Regions from separate parts of the Rossellomorea sp. QJM3NY_18 genome, predicted to be linked through region 2. Evidence: riboswitches for the same ligand, from Rfam matches in the RefSeq annotation. Region 2 holds a riboswitch; each other region holds the start of a gene.

Region 1 (2,276 bases), 580 kb from region 2:
AAGCCCACTCTCATGCTCGACGTGTGTGAAATTCAACTGCTCTTTATTTCGTTCCAGAACAGCGAGGGTTTCATCGAGATCGTGCTCCTTGATGGAGAAAGATAGATTGGTCGTTTTCTGATCCGTCTGGGTCTGAATGATGATATCTACGTTCAAATGATTTTCGGCCAACGTTGTGAACACAGATGATAGTCCTGTTAAAGCATTTCTCAGTCCAAATACAGTGACGCGTGTAATTTCATTCTCAAAGGCTACCCCTCGTACGATTAAGTTCTGTTCCATGCTTGCTTCCTCCTCAATATACGTTCCTTCCACTCGTTCAATGCTGGATCTGACTTCTAAAGGAATTTGATAATTCTTGGCAAACTCCACAGCCCTTGGATGCAGGACCCCCGCCCCGAGGTTTGCAAGTTCGAGCATTTCATCATAGGAAATCGACGGTAACTTCCTTGCTCCTTTTATATAGCGGGGGTCTGTCGTGTAAACCCCGTCTACGTCTGTATAGATGTCACAGCGCTCCGCTTTCAGGGCAGCTGCAATCGCAACGGCCGTTGTATCCGACCCGCCCCTGCCAAGTGTTGTGATTTCACCCGAATTTGTCATGCCCTGGAATCCCGCCACGATGATCACTCTTCCTTTCTGAAGGTGAGTCGCCATTTTATCGGTATGAATATTTGTAATCCTTGCATTGCTGTGGACAGATTCCGTTTCGATGCCAGCCTGCCAGCCCGTGAATGAAATGGCATCATGTCCCGATTGGATAAGGGCCATCGTAAGGAGTGAAATGGTCACCTGTTCCCCGGTTGAAAGCAGCATATCCATTTCTCTTTTGCTCGGTTGGGACGTGATCTCCCTTGCAAGACCAACAAGTGTATCCGTCGTTTTTCCCATGGCAGATACGACGACGACCACATCATTCCCTCTTTCTTTTTCTTCAATGATCCTAGACGCAACATTTTGAATTCTTTCCACAGACCCTACTGAAGTCCCACCGAATTTTTGAATAATAATACTCACGACTTCTCCCTCTTTCTGAGCGTCGCCGCTCTTTTTCATGATGAAGAGTACAATCACAATCATCCTAAACGTTCATAGGACAGGATCTTTATAACAAAATCCTGCGCTGATAATAAAAAAAGCAATGAGAATAATATCTCATTGCTTTATGAACATACAGCAGAACATACAAATAGGTTCATCGGCATTGTGAGATAGCTCTCCAAGATTGAATCATCTTGACAATCCTGCATTTCTTAAACGCAGGACCAGCGGATATAGCATGAGACTATAACCACTTCGGCGATTCTCCCCTTTCCAGGCATGTCGGCGGGGCTCATACCCCTCTTTACCTGTACTTTTGAAGTTCGCACCTCTATCACCACTTAAAAAGTGATAATGTTATAAATTTTTGTTAAGTATAGCATAGGGGAAATATTGATTCAATGATTAATTGAGTCAATATTTCATTTTATTGTGTTTTCGTTGGAAGTTTTGAATGAGCATACTGTGGTTGATTTGCGCTCCAGCTGCTCGCTTTCCGCGGGGCGTGGGTTGAGCCTCCTCGGGCTAAAGCCCTGTGGGGTCTCAACTTCCACGCGTTTCCCGCAGGAGTCGAGCACCTTGCGCTCCAATCAACTCTGCTTATTCACTAATTACTGCTGAAGTAATAAATAAATCGACCAATCTTTCTATTAAAAGTAAAAGATAATGGCTTTCAATCATTACTTACTTCAACTTCTCCACCAATATCTTTGCCACGGCTTCTGGAATTCCGATTTCTGTAAATTCCTCCACTGTCGCTTCTTTCATCTTTTTCATTGAACCAAAGTGTTTAAGAAGCTGTTTTTTCCGTTTTGGACCGATACCGTCGATGTCGTCAAGGGTCGACTGGAATGCGCTCTTTCCTCGAAGTTGACGGTGGAAGGTGATGGCGAACCGGTGAACTTCATCCTGGATCCGCTGCAGGAGATAAAATTCCTGGCTGCGCTTTTCGAGGGGGACGATCTGTAACGGGTTTCCGTACAGCAATTCCGACGTCTGATGCTTGTCGTCTTTCGCAAGGCCACCGATCGGGATGTCGAGACCCAATTCATTCTCAATCACATCCCTTGCCGCTTCGATCTGACCTTTTCCTCCATCGATGATGATGAGATCCGGTAAAGGAAGTCCGTCTTTCAACACTCTCGTATATCTCCTCCGGACAACCTCCCTCATGGAATCATAATCATCTGGCCCCTTGACGGTTTTAATCTTGTACTTGCGGTATTCGTTCTTGG
Region 2 (2,276 bases):
GCAGTGATCACCCAATACAGATCCCGCCAGTACCGCTGCCATGGCAGGCAGTAAGATGCTCACGTCTGAAGCTGCAGCAATTTCACCTGCGATCGGCAGTAATATACCAAACGATCCCCATGATGTTCCTGTTGAGAATGCCATGATGCCGGCAACCAGGAATAAGATGACCGGAAGTGCCTGCATCGGCAGATTCGATTGTTCAACGAGGCCAGCAAGATACGTACCCGTCTGCAGCTGATCGATGAGTGTCACGATCGTCCATGCAAATATCAGGATGTAAACAGCCGGCAGCATCGACTTGATACCTTCCACTACAGCTGTCCCGATCGCACCCGCTTCGATTCCTTTCAAGCTGACTTGGCGAAGGAAGAAAATCAGGGAAATAAGAAGTCCGAATAATCCACCATACAATAAGGATTTGGTTACATCCGTATTTTCAAAGATCGGCAGCAGGTCAAAGGATCCCACCGCTTGATATCCAGTCCACAGCATCATGGAAACAGTCCCGATGACAAGGGCAACGATCGGCCAGACAAGATCGCCTACCGAGCCTTTTGAGCTGACTGGGAGATCATTTTTCAATTCGCCGGGAATCTCCTTGCCTGGATCATAAAGATCTCCCGTTTCAAGGGCCCGTACTTCATGCTCTTTCATTTTTCCAAAATCGAGTCCCTTATAGGCAACCATGACGACAAGCAGTACTGCCGCCCATACATATAGGTTCATTGGAATCATTTGAATGAACGCTGAGAATGCCGTGTACTCCGTGATATTATGTGTTGCAAGAATGGAGCCGATGATCCCGATAATATACGCTCCCCAGCTTGAAATCGGGGATACGACACAGATCGGAGCCGATGTTGAATCAATGATATAGGCTAATTTAGCACGTGAGATTCTATGACGATCCGTGATGGGTCTTGAAACCTGTCCGACAGCAAGGGCATTAAAATAGTCGTCAATAAAAATGATGATACCCAGTACCGCAGCTAGAAGCTGTGCGCCCTGTCGTGTCTTCACACGTTTCATCGCCCATTCACCGAATGCGCGGCTCCCGCCGGAAATATTCACAAATGCCGTGATGATACCAAGAATGAGTAAGAAGAAAATGATGTAGACATTCCAGGTGTTAAGTCCGCCATCTGCGACAAAGATGCCTTTAAAGGCGTCCCACATAAAGCTGAATGTTTTGGTAATTGAGAAATCTGCCAACAGAAAGGCAGACGCAACGATTCCTACTCCCAATGAAAGCAGAACCCGTCTTGTAAGGATAACCATAAGAATGGCTAAAAGGGGTGGTAATAATGAGTAAATCGTGTTTTCCATAGTGTCCTCCTCCTATTTGATAGGGGGGAACCATCGTAGCATGATAGAGGATAATAAAAAAAGGCAACGATAGAGAAGCTATCATTACCTTAGTAAGTAATTTAAGTGCTCCATCACGATCTGTAGCTCCCCATTATAGAGATTCCCTATAATGACAGTGTTATCCTTCTTCAAGATAACCCCAGCAAATACACATTTGACATGTATAATTACTTCGGCAAAAGTTCCCTTTCATCTGTTCTCACAGTTGTCATTCTCAAACAGCTTACTCTTGAACTCTGCGCCTCTACCCCATCGGACTGATGATGTGGTGTGTTATAAAATTTTCTTTATTAATATACCAAACTATCATTCTTTTGACAACTTTTTTTCCTGACTAATTTGTGGGAAATTCGATGGAAGGACTCGATTCCCCTCCACCATTGTTATAAAATTGCGGTACATCCAGATGAACGGTCCCCATCGCAACCAGGATATCCTGCTTGATTGTTTCGGTTTTCGTTGCAAACGGGATGATGATCTGCACATTCACTTCAAGCTCCACAAATACCTTCACAACCGCATTATTGATCCCGAACTGCTCAACCGTCGTTTTCACATCGGAACGTACATCACCGATGGAATGAAAGCGGATCGGGATTTTCGGCCCCAGGTTCCCGAGCAATACGTTGTTCGTTGCCTGCCCCAATGGAACAGAATAGGTAATGCCCTTCGAGGTTTTCGACTTCCCTTCATCAAGCTCCACTTCAGTGAGAAATTCTAGATTTTCAATATTCCCCGCTTCTGCTTCCTGAAGATTCTGCTGCACAAGATTCGTAATTTCTGCCTGGACCCTGTTGATCGTCTGTGTATTATATTTAAATGAAACGATATCTCCTTCTGAATTCTTCACTTCTTCTGTTATATCTGAAATATCCAGTACGTCGGCAATCTTCTTATTGATCGCT
Region 3 (2,276 bases), 1.7 Mb from region 2:
TGCTTCGACCAGGCTCCACCCATACTTCCGGGAGTGGGTATTCATTTTTGGCAAAATAGTTCTTCACACTATCCGTTATTCCTTTGACATAGGTCGGAATCGGCAAAGGCTGGTCTTCTTCCGTGTACCGGACACCAAAACCTCCACCGATATTCAACACCGGCATCGTGACGTCCAAATCAATCCGTATCCGCTGCATGAAATCAGACAGTACCAGGATCGCCTGATCGAAGCCTTCCTGTTCAAAGATCTGGGATCCGATATGGGAATGGAGACCGAGCAATGAGAAGTATGGCTTTCTAATCGCAAGCTGAATCGCCGTGGCCGCCTGTCCGTTTGAAATGCTGAATCCGAATTTCGAATCTTCCTGGCCCGTCGTGATGTATTCATGGGTATGGGCTTCCACGCCCGGTGTGACCCTGATGAGGATCTGCACCTCCTGCTCCCGCTCTTTTGCCAGGTCATGCAGCAGTTCAAGTTCAAGGAAACTATCGACGACAAAGCAGCCGATTTCAGCTTCAAGAGCCATTAAAAGCTCCTCTTCGGACTTGTTGTTCCCGTGAAAATGAATGCGTGCCGCCGGGAATCCAGCTTCAAGTGCCGTATACAATTCCCCGCCAGAGACGACATCCAACGATAGGTTTTCCTGTTCCGCCAAGCGCACCATTTCTTTACAAAGAAATGCCTTACTCGCATATGCCACCTGATATTTCAGACCACTTTCATTGAATGCATCCCGGAACAATTTCGCATTCCCACGGATCTTCCCTTCATCATAAACCATCAGGGGAGTGCCATATCTTTCCACCAATTCACCTGTACCCATCCCACCGATCATTAAATCTCCTTGAACATTCACATCCACTGTACTCATATCCTAAACTCCTTTAGACTCTCTAAAAAAACACAAAAAAACCGTATGAAGCAGATGCTCATACGGTTTTTCATCAAAGTTTACGGAAACAAGATGAAGACTATGTATTAACATCTCTTCAATAGTGCTCCACAACTTTTGCATTGTGACAGTCCAGCATTTCTTCAATGCTGGCCCAACAAAAAATAGAATTGGCTATTTTCTGCTTCGGCGATCTGCCTTTCCCAACTTATCCCGGAATCCATTATTCTCAAAGAAGGTACTCATCATTCTCGCGCCTCTATTATCAGAGAGTGACTGTATATTTTTATTGGAATAACTATATCATTCTCTTGAAATGGATGTCAATTGGTTTTTGATTGTTCTAAAAAGGAGGAGCATCCCACCCTTGGGTTACTCCTCCTTTCCATTACTTAAAAGCTTGCCTTCTCATCCACTGGGTCGCAGCCCATTTGTCCCCGATGACAACCGGTGCACCGCCATGGAGCGTCAAGTCATTCAATTCTTGATTATCATAAAAATATTCGAAGTAAACCGCCATTCCCTTTTGAGGAGAAACTGAGAGATTCAGCTTCGGGAAGTAGGTTTCCCCGCCTTCCTCTACGTCGTTTAAATACATGACAAGGGTACTGATCCTCGGGTTCTTCACCGGCCTTGCCGATGCCGAAAAGAAATCGAAGTGGGCCTTGTATTCCTGACCCGGTTTATAGTTCAGGATTTGAAGACCCTCCCCGTGCTCAACGGGTATATTCATAATCTGAGAGACTCGCTTTTCAACTCGTGTCACGACGTCATGACTTTCTTCTAAAAATACAGAACTGCTTGTTCTCAGTCCATCGACTGTCCTTGTATTCCCGATTTTTGAGCGTTCGACACGGTCTTTTGACAATTGGATGAGTTCATCACATTCTTCATGACTCAGTACATTGCCAAGCACGACGATCAGTGGCTCCTCCATTTTCGCGATGATCTGGATATCCCGGTCTTCCGTCTTGATCTTATTCCCGGTGTGGTGAAAAATCGTTTGTTCCTTTACAGCTATTTCAGTCGTATTCATTGCCAACTTTCATCAACCTCTTATCGTATTTTTAACATTCTGAATTCTTACATTATTGGAAGTATTCTTTAAATCTTCCTGACTCGAAAAAATGATAGCAATAATAGGCATAACTGTATATTTTATTCGGTTGTTTCCTCCTGGATGTCAAAGTATGAGAGTATATTTTACTATATTTTACACCCGGGATGAGGGGAATTCTATCTTTATTTTTTCTTTTTCCCCTGAAAAATAATGAGGGTGACTCAGGTGTAGGATTGGCGTGGGTTGGAGGGTGTCACAGAAAGGAGACGTATGGAAACCTTTATAATAAAACGAGTAGTGGTTGATTTCCACTCCAGGTGC

Evidence for each region. Region 2 has a riboswitch for lysine ahead of AC0VXY_RS18760 (Na+/H+ antiporter NhaC family protein). Riboswitches for the same ligand answer to the same signal wherever they lie in the genome.
Region 1: another riboswitch for lysine. It lies ahead of AC0VXY_RS15710 (aspartate kinase); the one in region 2 lies ahead of AC0VXY_RS18760 (Na+/H+ antiporter NhaC family protein).
Region 3: another riboswitch for lysine. It lies ahead of lysA (diaminopimelate decarboxylase); the one in region 2 lies ahead of AC0VXY_RS18760 (Na+/H+ antiporter NhaC family protein).

The regions. Positions count from the first base shown of each region.
Region 1 is NZ_CM149659.1:3,039,400-3,041,675, forward strand. It holds gene AC0VXY_RS15710 (aspartate kinase) at 1-1,017, opposite strand, end outside; lysine riboswitch at 1,205-1,383, opposite strand; gene uvrC (excinuclease ABC subunit UvrC) at 1,726-2,276, opposite strand, start outside.
Region 2 is NZ_CM149659.1:3,615,123-3,617,398, forward strand. It holds gene AC0VXY_RS18760 (Na+/H+ antiporter NhaC family protein) at 1-1,329, opposite strand, end outside; lysine riboswitch at 1,445-1,626, opposite strand; gene yunB (sporulation protein YunB) at 1,706-2,276, opposite strand, start outside.
Region 3 is NZ_CM149659.1:1,053,738-1,056,013, reverse strand. It holds gene lysA (diaminopimelate decarboxylase) at 1-874, opposite strand, end outside; lysine riboswitch at 989-1,165, opposite strand; gene AC0VXY_RS05490 (2OG-Fe(II) oxygenase) at 1,284-1,931, opposite strand.